Regions from separate parts of the Mesorhizobium sp. M1A.F.Ca.ET.072.01.1.1 genome, predicted to be linked through region 2. Evidence: riboswitches for the same ligand, from Rfam matches in the RefSeq annotation. Region 2 holds a riboswitch; the other holds the start of a gene.
What was found. Region 2 has a riboswitch for S-adenosylmethionine ahead of EOA32_RS10255 (O-succinylhomoserine sulfhydrylase). Riboswitches for the same ligand answer to the same signal wherever they lie in the genome.
Positions count from the first base shown of each region.

Region 1: it holds a riboswitch for S-adenosylmethionine, as region 2 does, so the genes downstream of both, EOA32_RS07060 (homoserine O-acetyltransferase) here and EOA32_RS10255 (O-succinylhomoserine sulfhydrylase) in region 2, are expected to answer to the same signal.

Region 1 covers NZ_RZSF01000030.1:5,483-12,798, reverse strand. The annotation lists gene EOA32_RS07080 (DUF2125 domain-containing protein) at 1-415, shown strand, start outside; gene EOA32_RS07075 (sugar kinase) at 423-1,361, shown strand; gene EOA32_RS07070 (prephenate/arogenate dehydrogenase family protein) at 1,358-2,296, opposite strand; gene hisC (histidinol-phosphate transaminase) at 2,303-3,406, opposite strand; SAM riboswitch at 3,542-3,619, shown strand; gene EOA32_RS07060 (homoserine O-acetyltransferase) at 3,710-4,879, shown strand; gene metW (methionine biosynthesis protein MetW) at 4,968-5,582, shown strand; gene EOA32_RS07050 (Stf0 family sulfotransferase) at 5,531-6,349, shown strand; gene EOA32_RS07045 (glycosyltransferase) at 6,465-7,316, shown strand, end outside.
Region 2 covers NZ_RZSF01000050.1:17,098-24,413, forward strand. The annotation lists gene EOA32_RS10240 (Hsp33 family molecular chaperone) at 1-736, shown strand, start outside; gene apaG (Co2+/Mg2+ efflux protein ApaG) at 789-1,181, opposite strand; gene EOA32_RS10250 (ceramide glucosyltransferase) at 1,399-2,544, shown strand; gene EOA32_RS10255 (O-succinylhomoserine sulfhydrylase) at 2,586-3,776, opposite strand; SAM riboswitch at 3,833-3,910, opposite strand; gene EOA32_RS10260 (2'-deoxycytidine 5'-triphosphate deaminase) at 4,046-5,140, shown strand; gene EOA32_RS10265 (ABC transporter substrate-binding protein) at 5,223-5,990, shown strand; gene araD1 (AraD1 family protein) at 6,040-7,029, opposite strand; gene mmsB (multiple monosaccharide ABC transporter permease) at 7,238-7,316, opposite strand, start outside.

The sequences.
Region 1 (7,316 bases), on a different contig from region 2:
GATCGACGCGGAAGCTGTCGGCGGACGCGTGCTGCCGGAACTCGACGGCGCCGGCGAAGCGACAGTGAAGAACGGCGTCGCGCTGATTAAGGCGCCGCCGAAAAGCCTGCGCGGCCAGTCGGTCGAGATTGCCAGCCTCGACGTGTCATCAGGCACGGCGCGCGTAACTGTGTCCGGGCCGATCTCGATCGACGCCGACGGCCTGATCGATGCAAATCTGTCGATCAAGCTAAAGGACCCAAAGGCCGTAGCGGCGATCCTCGCCGGCGCCATTCCCGAGCACAAGAGCGAGATCGAGCAGGGTTTTGCCGGCATTGCCATGCTCGGCAACCAACCGTCCATGCCGCTCAAGATCGTGAAGGGCAAGGCTTCGCTTGGCTTCATCCCGCTCGGCAAGATCAAGCCGGTCGATTGAGGCTGCGATGGCGGGACCGGTCAAACTGCTCAGCGTCGGCGCGTTCACCCTCGACACGATCCTGCGTCTCGAGACGCTGCCCGCGCATCAGGGCAAGTTCATCGCCAGCGACGGTGTCCAGATCGCCTCCGGCATGGCGACGAGTGCGGCCTGCGCCGCGCATCGCCTCGGCGCCGATGTGTCGCTTTGGGCGAGCGCGGGAGACGATGCGGTCGGCGACCGGCTGATCGCCGAGATCGAGGCGGAAGGCGTCGACTGCAGCCTGGTCCGCCGCGTCGCCGGCGCGCGCTCGGCGCTGGCCGCGATCCTGGTGGATGCCCATGGCGAGCGCATCATCGTGCCCTTCTATGACAGCAGGGCGCAAGCCGATCCCGACACGCTGCCGCTTGCCGAACTTTCCGCCTTCGACGCCGTGCTGGTGGACGTCCGCTGGCCGGGCGCCGCGGCACTTGCGTTGGCGGCCGCGCGGGACGCCGGCCGTCCGGCGATCCTCGACGCCGACACCGCGCCGGTCGACGTGCTCGAGCGGCTTTTGCCGTTGGCCTCGCACATCGTCGCCTCGGAGCCGGCGGCGCGGATCGTCTGCGGCCATGCGCTCGATCCGGAAAGCGCATGCGCCGATCTCGCCTCGCGCACCGACGCCTTCGTCGCGGTGACGGGCGGCGCTGCCGGAACCTGGTGGCATGATCGGGGAACCGGTCGCGTCCGGCATGTCGAGGCGCCGAAGGTCAAGGCGGTCGACACGCTCGCCGCCGGCGACGTCTTCCACGGCGCCTTCGCCGTCGGCCTTGCCGAAGCCATGCCGCCCGAGCAGGCGCTGCGCTTTGCCAGCGCCGCCGCCGCGCTTAAATGCCTGCGCTTCGGCGGCCGGCTCGGCGCTCCGGACAGAGCCGAGACAATGGCCATGATGGCGGCGCACTGGCCCCCATCGGGACAGAAGGCCTAGGGCTTGGCCCCCGGGTGCTCCACGGCCTGACGGCCGAAATCCGGCACATCGATATCCTGGCCGGCCTCGATGATCGAGCGGCGGATGGCGCGCGTGCGGGTGAACAGGTCGAACAGCTTTTCGCCGTCGCCCCAGCGGATCGCTCGCTGCAACGAGGCCAGATCCTCCGAGAAGCGCGCCAGCATTTCCAGGATCGCGTCCTTGTTGTGCAGGCACACGTCCCGCCACATGGTCGGGTCGGAAGCGGCCAGTCGGGTAAAGTCGCGAAAACCGGAAGCGGAGTATTTGATGACTTCCGTCTTGGTCACCGATTCCAGGTCGTCGGCGGTGCCGACGATGTTGTAGGCGATGATATGCGGCAGATGCGAGACGATGGCCAAGGTCATGTCGTGATGCTGCGGGTCCATCGTGTCGATGTTGGAGCCGCAGCGCCGCCAGAATTCGGAGAGCTTTTCCAGCGCCTCCGGATCCGTGCTCGGCAGCGGCGTGAAGATGCACCAGCGGTTGTCGAAGAGATCGGCGAAGCCGGCATCCGGCCCGGACTTTTCCGTGCCCGCCAGCGGGTGCCCGGGGATGAAATGCACACCGACGGGCACATGCGGCTGCATTTGCGCGATCACCGAAGCTTTGGTTGAGCCGACATCGGTGAGGATCGCGCCTTTCTTCAGCGCCGGCGCGATCTCGGCCGCGACCTCGCCGGACGAGCCGACCGGAACCGAGACGATGACGAGATCCGCGTCGCGCACCGCGTCTTCGGCCTCGGTCGTGTAGGAATTGCCGAGACCCAGTTCCTCGGCGCGCTTGAGCGTCGATTGGCTGCGCGTCGCGATAGCGATGTGGCGCGCCAGGCCTTCGCGGCGGATGACGCGGGCGAGCGACGAACCGATCAGGCCGATGCCGACCAGCGCTATTCTTCCGAACATCGGTGCTGTCATGGTGCTTCAGCTTTTCAGAAATGTCTTGAGCGCCTCGACGACGCCGCGATTGGCCTCCTCGATGCCGATGCTCATGCGCAGCGCGTTGGGAAAGCCGTAGCCGGTGACGCGCCGCAGGATGTAGCCGCGCGCGCTGAGATAGTCGTCCGCGGCCGCTGCCGAATGCTTTTTGTTGTCGGGGAAGTGGATCAGCACGAAATTGCCGACGCTGGGCGTCACGCGCAGCCCGAGCCCGGTCAGTTCCTCGCTGACCCAGGCAAGCCACTTCTCGTTATGCGCCACGCTACGCTCGACATGGGCACGGTCGCGGATGGCCGCGATGCCGGCCTCGATCGCGGTCGCATTGACGTTGAAGGGCCCGCGCACCCGGTTGATGGCATCGACGATATGCGCCGGTCCGTACATCCAGCCGATGCGTGCGCCGCCGAGGCCGAGCTTGGAGAAGGTGCGGGTCATGACCACGTTCTTCGAGCTCCCGGCCAGCTCGATGCCGGCTTCATAGTCGTTGCGCCGCACATATTCGGCATAGGCCGCGTCGAGCACCAGGAGCACGCTCTTGGGCAGTCCGGCATGCAGCCGGCGCACCTCCTGGAACGGCACGTAAGTGCCGGTCGGATTGTTGGGGTTGGCGAGGAACACGATCCGCGTCGCCGGCGTCACCGCGGCGAGGATTGCGTCGATGTCGGCGCGCTCGTCCGTCTCCTTGACCGCCACCGGCTTGGCGCCGGCGGCTTGGATATAGATCTTGTAAACCATGAAGGCGTGTTCGGTGAACACGGCCTCGTCTCCCGGCGCGAGATAGGTCTGCGCCAGCAGCCCCAGGATCTCGTCGGAGCCATTGGAGCAGACGATGTTTGCCGGATTGAGGCCGTGCACATCGGCGATCGCCTCGCGCAGCCGGCGGGCGGAGCCGTCGGGATAAACGTCCAGTTTGGCAGCCACCTCCCGGGCGGCCTCGATCGCCTTCGGCGAGGGCCCGAGCGGATTCTCATTGGACGACAGCTTGTAGACCTTCGTCACGCCGGCCGGCGCGGTACTTTTTCCCGGCACATAGGCCTCGATGTCCATGATGCCCGCGCGGGGCGTCGGACGTGGCTGATCCTGCTTCATGTCACAAATCCGTCGAGAGGCCCTGGTTCGAGGCCGCAGCGGAAATACAGGCCGTGGCCCCGAATGTCGAGGGCCGGCGCGCTCGCGCGTAGGCAGACCGTTGACGAAGCGCGGCGCTGGCCCTAGAAGAACAGCCGGATCTCCCGTGGTGATTTGGCCGGTCGGCTTGCAGCCACGTTAAACAATTCGCTAAAGGGCCGTTTGCAACCTGTAACCGGCTTTGCGAAGGCAGGCCGGTTTTTTGTTGTCCGTTGCCGGCCGGACGCCGTATCGCGAGATCGATGCGACTGGATGGGGAATGCAATGGCCGCTCAGCGCGCTCCAAGGACCAACCACGAGGCCGACCAACCGTCGAGCCCGGTGTTGCAGTTCGGTCCCGACAAACCGCTAAAGCTCGATGCGGGCACCGTGCTGTCGCCGTTCCAGGTCGCTTACCAGACCTACGGCGCCCTCAACGACGCCCGCTCCAACGCCATCCTCGTCTGCCACGCGCTGACCGGCGACCAGCATGTCGCCAGCACCAATCCCGTGACCGGCAAGCCGGGCTGGTGGGAGGTGCTGATCGGCCCCGGCAGGATCATCGACACCAGCCGCTTTTTTGTCATTTGCGCCAACGTCATCGGCGGCTGCCTCGGCTCCACCGGCCCGGCCTCGACCGATCCGGCGACAGGCAGGCCCTATGGGCTCGACCTGCCGATCATCACCATCCGCGACATGGTGCGGGCGCAGCTGATGCTGGTCGATCATTTCGGCATCGAGAAGCTGTTCTGCGTGCTCGGCGGCTCGATGGGCGGCATGCAGGTGCTGCAATGGGCCGCAAGCTACCCGGAACGCGTCTTCTCCGCGTTGCCGATCGCCACCGGCGCCCGCCATTCCTCGCAGAACATCGCCTTCCACGAGGTCGGGCGGCAGGCCGTCATGGCCGATCCGGACTGGCACGGCGGCAAATATCTCGATTTCGGCAGGCGGCCGGAAAAGGGCCTCGCCGTGGCGCGCATGGCCGCGCACATCACTTACCTCTCGGAAGCAGCGCTGCACCGCAAGTTCGGCCGCAACCTGCAGGATCGCGAGGCGCTGACCTTCGGCTTCGACGCCGATTTCCAGATCGAAAGCTATCTGCGCCATCAGGGCATGACCTTCGTCGACCGTTTCGACGCCAACTCCTACCTCTATCTGACCCGCGCTATGGACTATTTCGACCTCGCCGCCGACCACGGCGGACGGCTGGCCGATGCCTTCGCCGGCACCAAGACACGCTTCTGCCTGGTATCGTTCACAAGCGACTGGCTGTTTCCGACCGAGGAAAGCCGCTCGATCGTGCATGCGTTGAACGCCGCCGGCGCGTCCGTCTCCTTCGTCGAGATCGAGACCGACCGCGGCCACGACGCTTTCCTGCTCGACGAACCGGAATTGTTCGCGGCCATCAACGGCTTCATAGCCTCGGCGGCGCGCGCAAGGGGGCTCAGCCTATGAGCGGCGCGCGATCTCTGTGTCTTGGCCGCACTTCTGAGGCGCCGAGATTCCCATTGGCCGCAAATGCTCAAAGGCCGGAGGTGTGCCCATGAGCGTCAATCGCGCCCAGCGCGTCGACCTCGAAGTCGTCCCCGATCTCATCCCGCCGCATTCGCGCGTGCTCGATGTCGGCTCCGGCGATGGCGTGCTTCTGGAGGTTCTGCAGGCGACCAAGCAGGTTGATGGCCGCGGCCTGGAGCTGTCACAGCGCGGCGTCAACGAATGCGTGGCGCGCGGCCTTTCCGTCGTCCAGGGCGATGCCGACAAGGACCTCGAATTCTACCCCGACAAAGGTTTTGATTTCGTCGTCCTGTCGCAAACGCTGCAGGCGACCCGCAACCCGAAACTTGTGCTCGACGAGCTGCTTCGGATCGGCAACCGCGCGATCGTCTCCTTCCCCAATTTCGGCCATTGGCGCGTGCGCTTCTCGCTGCTGATCAAGGGCAGGATGCCGGTAACCAAGGACCTGCCCTATTCCTGGTACGACACGCCGAACATCCACTTCTGCACCATTCGCGACTTCGTCAATCTGTGCGAAGAGCTCGGCGCGACGGTCGAGAAGGCGACCGCGCTCGACGCCAACGGCCAGAAGATCGGCCTGTCGATGCCCTGGTGGTTCTGGAACTTCTTCGGCCAGCAGGCAGTGTTCTTGCTGAAACGATGATCTCGCTCGATCTCTTTCGACGCCGGCCGGCCGTGGTTCAAATCCCGTCGGAAATTCTGTCGGAGATAAGCACTGGGATTCTTGTGTGCACTTCGCCGCGTACCGGCAGCAATCATCTTGCAGGACTGATGGCTTCCGCCGGGCTGGGCAATCCACTGGAGTGGTTTGGCGGGCGCCGGCTGCTCGAACAGCCAGGCTATCCGCGCGATGCCAGAGGGCAGCTTCTGAGGGCGCTGACGGAAGGACGGTCCTCTTGCGGAATCTACGCGATCAAGCTTTTTGCGAGTCAATTCGCTCAAGTTGCCAAGAAGGTGAACCTCCCCGCCAGTCTTCCCAACCTTCACTATGTGCGCCTGACGCGCAGCGATCTGCTGGGTCAGGCGATCTCATGGGCGCGTGCGCGCCAAACCCGCAGATTCCGCTCTACCGAGGTCAGTCGCGCAGCCCCACGCTATGACGGCGAGGCTATCGCCGAATCGCTTGAAAAGATTCTGATGGAAAATCTGGCCTGGGATGGGTGGTTCGCGAAAAACGGGCTGTCCTTCCTTGCGCTAACTTACGAGCAGGTCCAGCAAGACCCGAGAGGAAGCCTCGAGAAAATTGCCCAGTTGGCCGGGGTCGAGCCTGTCTGGAGAATGAATGTCGGGTCAGGTCTCGAAATCCAGCGCGACGCGACCAATGACGAATGGAGAAAACGTTTCCTGTCTGAATATGCCGACCCGTCGAGCTTCCCGCACAGAAAAAAGCGCGGGTTCCTGAAGATCTAGAAAGAATCATGCGATTGAAGCGCAAACTTGCAAATAGAATGGCACCGAGAATCGTTTGACGGCATACCCCGCAGGGCTATAGCGACTGTACCGGCAAAACTGGTGGTGATTATCTATGGCTGAACACCCGATCTATTCGATCGTCATGGAGATGGAGAACGCCAAATCCATCGACTGGAACGAGATCGGCCTGGGGCTGAAGTCACTGGCGCGCGAAATCGCGGCTGTTTCCGCTAAGGGTTTTGCAAGGCCAAAAGTTGTCGTGTCGCATGGCGGGCCCGATTCGGACGGCAGCTTGCTGCAAGCGAGCATTGAAGCTGAAGCGCCTGAATTGATGCAGGTTGCCGACCTGACAATCACAGCTTGCCCCGACGGTCGGTATTACGAACTCAAGAACAACGGCGTGCTTTTGACCGAAGGAGACATCGTCGTTTTCCTGGATTCGGACACGGTCCCTCAGCCAGGTTGGCTTTCAAATCTGCTGCAGCCGTTTCAACAGCCGCAAACCCTCTGCGTGAACGGCCATACCTATCTGTCCTATGACGACTTCTTCTCGAGAACCTTCGCCTTGATCTGGTTCTTCCCGATGGCCCGCGGAGATGAAAGATTCGCCTCGAAGCGGGCGATCAATGCCAACAATGTCGCCTTTCGGCGCCATTGGATCGTCAGCCACCCTTTCCCGGCACATAACGGCTTCAAGGTGTCTTGCACGTTGCTGATGCACCAGCTTCGGCGCGAGGGCCACAAGATCGTCAACGTTGATGCGCGCGTCTACCACTACTCTCCGCGCGGCTGGCGGTTCTTCTATTGGCGCGCGTTGGTGACCGGCAGGGACGCCGACCGCAAGTTCGTCGCGCTTCATGCCCCCAGTCGCAGCCAGCGGATCGTCAAGTCGTTCAGTCGCTGGTGGACCATGTCGTGGCGCACGACGCGACGCGTGCTCAGCCACGCGCCGCAAACGGGTATG
Region 2 (7,316 bases):
ACCGGTCGACATGCTGGTGGCGGACTTCACCACGCCGCATTCGTTGCGCGCCTATGCGCGCTTCGACGCCGACCGGCTGCAGGCGCTGATTGCCGCGGGCGGGATCTCGCAGGAGAAGCTGCTCGGCACCGGGGTCCTGGCCCTGACCATCGATCAGGGCGCACACACGCAGCGCTATCAGGGCATCGTCCAACTCGACGGCACATCGCTGGAAGAAGCCGCGCGCACCTATTTCCGCCAGTCGGAGCAGATCCCGACCGATCTGAGGATGTCGGTTGCGAAGCTGGTGACCCCGGGCCCGGGCGGGGCCCGCGAGCAATGGCGCGCCGGCGGCATCCTGGCGCAGTTCCTGCCGCAGGCGCCCGAACGCATGCGCGTGCCCGATATTTCAGGCGGCGATGGCGATCCACGAGACGTGACGCACGAACCGGCCGACAATTCCTGGCGGGAACTCTTGGCGCTGCTCGGCACCATCGAGCCGACCGAGCTCATCGATCCGACGGTGGGCGCCGAGCGGCTGCTCTATCGCCTGTTCCACGAGCACGGCGTGCGCGTCTTCCGCGGTGTGCCGGTCGCCGATCAGTGCTCCTGCTCGCGCGACAAAATCCGAGGCATTCTCGAAGGCTTCTCGGCCGAGGAGATCAAGGACTCGACCGAGGACGGCGGCATCCATGTCGCTTGCGAGTTCTGCTCGACGCAGTACGACTTCGATCCGGCGGAGTTTGCGGCGGAGTGAGAAAGCTCCGGTTCCTCGCCCCCGCTTTGCGGAGGCGGGGAACTCGAGTTCTTTAATTCACCGTCCTTTTCGTCCCCGGCATATCGAGCGAGAAAGCCGGAATGGCGACGTCGAACGTTTCGCCGCGGCCGTTGCGCATCGTATAGTGGCCGACCATGATGCCGGATGGCGTCGAGAGCGGGCATCCCGACGTGTACTGATAGCTGTCGCCGGGGTTGAGCTCCGGCTGGTCGCCGACCACGCCCTCGCCGCGCACCTCTTCGACTCGGCCACGCCCGTCGGTGATGTGCCAGTAGCGCGACAGAAGCTGCACGAACTCGTCCGACCGGTTGTCGATCGTCACCTGGTAGCCCCATACATAGCGGTTTTCGGACGGATCGGAACGGTCCTCCAGATAGAACGGCCTGACCTGCACTTCGATGTTGCGCGTCACGGCGCGATACATGAGCCACTCCGGTGCCGCAGGAAACATTTTGTCGCGCTTCGCGGTTCTACTCCGCAGCGTCGCCAGCCTGCCGGCTTTTCCACCGCAAGTGCCGACAAACAATGTCATTTAAGTGACACATGACAATGTTGGTGTGCACAAACCGTGCGGGCGACTCGGGCGCTTTGTCGAGTGATGAAACGGCCGCGGGCGGCCTTTCCGGAGTGACCAGATCTCGATGGAACTGACCCTCGCAGCCGCCTTTGCCTCCTCGGCCCTTCTTTTTTCCAACCTTGCCAGCATCCTGCTCGCGTCGTCGCGGCTGAAGGCTCGTTGCGCCATTCCCGCGCCCTCCGGCGGCCTGTCGCCTGTCTCGATCGTCGTGCCGTCGCGCGGTGTGGAGCCGTTCACGCAGGAGACGCTCGACCGCGCATTCTCGCTCGATTGGCCGCGCTACGAACTGATCTTCTGCGTCGCGCACGCCGAAGATCCCGTGGTCAAGCTGATCAACGCCGCCATCGCGCGATTTCCGAATGTTCCGGCGCGGCTGCTAGTCGGCGATGACAGGATCAGCGCCAATCCCAAGCTCAACAACTGCATCAAGGGCTGGCAGGCGGCGCGGCACGACTGGGTGATCCTCGCCGATTCCAACGTGCTGATGCCCAAGGACTATGTCCAGCATCTGATGGCGGCCTGGCGACCGGACACCGGCCTCGTCTGCTCGACGCCGATCGGCTCGCGGCCGGACGGTTTCTGGGCCGAGGTCGAATGCGCCTTCCTCAACACGCTGCAGGCGCGCTGGCAATATGCCGGCGAAGCGCTCGGCCTTGGCTTCGCCCAGGGCAAGAGCATGCTGTGGAGCAAGCCGATGCTAGATGCAAATGGCGGCATCCAGGCTTTGGCCGCCGAGATCGCCGAGGACGCGGCGGCGACCAAGCTGGTCAACAGCCTAGGCCTTCGGGTCAATCTCGTGGCCTCGCCCTTCGAGCAACCGCTCGGCCAGCGCACGCTCGCCGAAATCTGGTCGCGCCAGGCGCGCTGGGCGCGGCTGCGCCGCGTCACCTTCCCATTGTTCTTCGCGCCCGAAATCCTGACCGGTGTGGTCGTGCCGCTGCTTCTGGCGCTGATTGCGGCGGCAAGCGCCGGTGCCAGCCTGCCCACGACCGCGCTCTGCGTGCTGGCGATCGCCTATGTGCCCGAATGCATGCTCGCCTGGTCAAAGGACTGGTATCTGTCGCCGCGCAGCGTCACCGCGATGATCGTGCGCGACGCGATGCTTCCCGCCATCTGGGCGCGCGGCTGGCTTGGCGGAGCCGTCGAATGGCGTGGCAACGCAATGACAATCCGCAACAGCGGGATGACTGAACTCGAAGAGATTGCTTGAGCCGGCTGCGGCTCAAGCGCGCTCTTTGCAGCCGTGGCGGTTCATTCCTTCGCCGCCTTGAGCGCCTGTTCGATGTCGGCGAGCAGGTCGTCGGTATCCTCCAGCCCGACGGAGAGCCTGAGCGTGCCTGGTCCGATGCCGAGCTCGGCGCGCGCCTCGTCGCTGAGGTTTTTGTGCGTCGTCGTCGCCGGATGCGTGATCAGGCTCTTTGCGTCGCCGAGGTTGTTCGAGATCAGTACGATGTCGAGCGCGTTCTGCAAGGCGAAGGCCGCCTGCTTGCCGCCCTTGACGTCAAGGCAGATCAGCGTCGAGCCGCCCGACATCTGCTTCCTGACGATATCCGCCTGGGGATGGTCGGCCCGGCCCGGATAGATGACGCGGGCGATCTCCGGCCGGCCGGCCAGGAAGTCCGCGATCTTGCCGGCGCTTTCGGTCTGCTGGCGCACGCGCAGCGGCAGCGTTTCGAGGCCTTTCAGCAGCGTCCATGCGTTGAATGGCGACAGGCTCGGGCCGGTGTGCCGGAAATAGTCGTGCAGGTTCTCGTCGATCCACTTCTTGTCCGACAGGATGACGCCGCCGAGGCAGCGGCCTTGTCCGTCGATATGCTTGGTCGCCGAGTAGACCACGATATGGGCGCCGAGCTGCAGCGGCTTCTGCTGCAGCGGCGTGGCAAAGACGTTGTCGACGATCACGCGCGCGCCGATCGAATTGGCTAAAGCGGCGACAGCGGCGATATCGACCACTTCCAGCGTCGGGTTGGTCGGGCTTTCCAGGAAGAACAGCTTGGTGTTCGGCCTGACCGCTTTTTCCCAATTGGCAATGTCGGTGCCGTCGATCAGCGTCGCCTCGATGCCATAGCGCGGCGCCAGCGTCTCGACCACCCAGCGGCAGGAGCCGAACAGCGCCCGCGCCGCAACGATGTGATCGCCGGCCTTGACGCTGCAGAGCAGGGCGGCGGACACGGCGGCCATGCCGGAAGCGGTGGCGCGTGCGTCTTCCGCGCCTTCCAGCGCGCACATGCGCTTCTCGAACATATCGACGGTCGGGTTGGCGTAGCGCGAATAGATGAAGCCGGGTTCCTCGCCCTTGAAGCGGGCTTCCGCTGCCTGGGCCGTCTCGTAGACATAGCCCTGGGTGAGATACATCGCCTCGGCGGTCTCGCCGAAGCCGGAACGCAGCGTCCCGCCATGCACGAGTGCCGTCTGAGGTTTCCAGTTACGCGTCTTGGTCATCGCCCTGCTTCCAAACACAAAAAAACCGGCCGCGACGTCGCAACCGGTCCATACGGCCTTGCGGCCCGACGGTCCTTTAGCGACTTGTTTAACGTGGCTGCAAGCCGACCGGCCAAATCACCACGGGATAACGACCCTTTAGACCCGCACCGCGCTTGCGTCAATTGCCGGCTTGATTAAGAGGTTTGTACCAGGCAGCTTCCGCAAAAGTGTCCCGCGGTTTTGCGACAGGAAACTGCGACGACAATGACTTCGCCCGGAGCCAGACATTGCGGCAGACAGGCATTCTTCCCGATCAGGACATCGCGGCGCTCTTCCAGTCGGGCGCGCTGAAGTCGCCGCGCGCGCTCGACACCAACCAGATCCAGCCGGCCAGCCTCGATCTCAGACTGGGCGACAAGGCCTTTCGCGTGCGCGCCTCCTTTCTGCCCGGTCCCGATCATCTGGTGGCCGACAAGCTGGACCGGCTGAAGCTGCATGAGATCAATCTCGCCGAGGGCGCGGTGCTGGAGACGGGCTGCGTCTACATCGTGCCGCTGCAGGAAGGCCTGGCGCTGCCGGCGGAAGTCTCGGCTTCGGCCAACCCGAAGAGCTCGACCGGACGACTCGACATTTTCACGCGTGTCATGACCGACCGCGGCCATGAGTTCGATAAGATCGCCGCCGGCTATCATGGCCCGCTCTATCTCGAGGTCAGCCCGCGCACCTTCCCGATCGTCGTGCGCGCCGGCTCGCGCCTGTCGCAGATCCGCTTCCGCACCGGCAACGCGGTGCTGTCGGAGAATGAGTTGCGTGACCTCCATGACGCCGAGATGCTGGTTGCGACCGAGCCGCCCAACATCTCCGGCGGCGGCATTGCGCTCTCTATCGATCTCGACGGCGACAAGGACGGCCTGGTCGGCTATCGCGGCAAGCACCACACCGGCCTCGTCGACGTAGACAAGCGCGCCGCTCAGGATGTGGTCGACTTCTGGGAACCGCTCTACAAGAGCGGGGCCGGCGAGCTCGTGCTCGACCCGGACGAGTTCTACATCCTGGTCTCTCGCGAAGCCGTGCACGTGCCGCCGCTCTATGCCGCCGAGATGACGCCATTCGATCCGCTGGTCGGCGAGTTCCGCGTCCACTATGCCGGCTTTTTCGACCCGGGCTTCGGCCATTCCGCCGCCGGCGGCAGCGGCAGCCGCGCGGTGCTTGAAGTGCGCAGCCACGAGGTGCCGTTCATCCTCGATCACGGCCAGATCGTCGGCCGCCTCGTCTACGAGCATATGCTGAAGCGGCCGCAGGCGCTCTATGGCAGCGAACTGGGTTCCAACTATCAGGCGCAGGGACTGAAGCTCTCCAAGCATTTTCGCGCCGCGCGCTGATCGCCAGGCTGTGCTTGCCCGGCCTCGCGTGCCGTGCTTGGCTGCGTCCGACAATGTAGCAACTGAACGCAAGGGGATGAAAATGCAGATATCCAGATGGATCCTGTCGGCCGCGGCCGCCGCCATGCTGGCGCTCGGCGTCGGTTCGGTAGACGCGGCCGAAAGGATCAAGATCGGTACCGAGGGCGCCTATCCGCCCTTCAACACCATCACGCCGGACGGCAAGGTCGAAGGCTTCGACATCGACATCGCCAATGCGCTCTGCGCGCAGATGAAGGTCGAATGCGAGATCGTCACTCAGGATTGGGATGGCATCATTCCGGCCCTGCAGGCCAAGAAATTCGACGCCATCATCGCCTCGATGAGCATCACCGAGGAACGCAAGAAGCAGGTCGCCTTCACCCACAAATACTACACCACGCCGCTTGCGCTGGTCGCCCTGAAGGACGCCGACATCGCCTCGACCCAGCCGGCCTCGCTTGCCGGCAAGACGGTCGGTGCCCAGGCCTCGACCACCCAGGCCAACTACGCCCAGGACGTCTACGCCAAGGCCGGCGCCGAGGCGAAGCTCTATCCGACCCAGGAAGAGGCGGTCACCGATCTGCTCAACGGCCGTCTCGACGCCGTCATCTCGGACAAGTTCGTGCTGGTCGACTGGATGAAGAAGGCGAGCGACGGCTGCTGCAAGCTGGTCGGCGACGTCAAGGGCACCGAGACCGAGGCCGGCATCGCCGTGCGCCTGGAGGACACCGCCCTGCGCGACCGCCTCAACGCGGCAATCGACGCCATTGTTGCCGACGGCACCTACAAGAAGATCCAGTCGAAGTATTTCGATTTCGATATTTATTGAGCTTGAAGCTGCCAATCTCCCCCCTCGTGGGGGAGATCACGCTCTCACCTTACAGCGCCTTCACCGCCACCTTCACCGGCTTCTCGATCTCGAGCGGGTTGCGCAGCGGCAGGCCGAAATCCTTGGCCTCGATCTCGAACGTGTCGCCTTCCTCAGTCCTGATGCCGTCGGCGAAGGAGAGCGTGGCGGTGCCGAACATGTGCACATGCACGTCGCCAGGCTGGCGGAAGGCCGAATATTTGAAGTGGTGATGCTCGAGATTGGCGATCGTGTGCGACATGTTCGCCTCGCCGGACAGGAACGGCTTTTCCCAAAGCACTTTGCCGTCGCGCCAGATTCGTGAAGAGCCCCTGATGTCGGCGGGCAGCTCGCCTATCAGGATTTCCGGTCCGAACGAGGCGTTGCGCAGCTTGGAATGGGCGAGGAACAGGTAGTTCACGCGCTCGGTCACATGGTCGGAAAACTCGTTGGACAGCGTGAAGCCGACGCGGAACGGCGCGCCGTCGTCGCCGATGACATAGATGCCGGCGATCTCCGGCTCCTCGCCGGCGTCCTGCGCGAAGGCTGGTGACATCAGCGCGGCACCGGGCGCCACCGCCATGGTGCCGTTGCCCTTGTAGAACCATTCCGGCTGCACGCCGATCTCGCTCTTGGCCGGCTTGCCGCCCTCCAGCCCCATGCGGAACATCTTCATGGAATCGGTGAGTTGCTCCTCGCCGTCGCTGAGCTTCTTGTGCATGGAATCGCGCGTCGCGGCGGAGCCGAGATGTGTAAGCCCGGTGCCGGTAAGGTGGAGATGCGCGGGATCGGGGTGATTGATTGGCGACACCAGGCGTCCCTTCTTGTAGGCGGCGTCGAGGTCGACCGTCTCGCCATAGCCCTTGCGCTCGATCAGCGCCTCGAGCCCAGTGCCGGTGCGGGCTGCCTCCATCGCCAGCGAATAGACGCTGCGCGCGCCGTTGATGATCCGGGTCTTGCCGCCGCTGCGGGCAACAACGCGGATCGTCTCGGCGTCATCGAGGATCTGGGAAATCAGCATGATGAACCCTCTCTCTTTTGCCTTGGCCCGGCTGCCGATTGGCAAGCCCTGACCAGCGCGGCCCGGAACCGATCCGCGCCACGGTTGAAACTATTCGTCCGGATTGCACTCGCGAGCCTGGTCCTTCCAGGACTTCTTCGCGCCGACGGGTTGCCGGCAGCTTCGCGATCTAGAACCCGTATGCCTCCTTAGTCCTTGCCTCCGGCCTCTACGCCTTGTTCTTGTTGTAGACGTCGAAGATGACGGCACCAAGCAGCACCAGGCCTTTGACCACCTGCTGCCAGTCG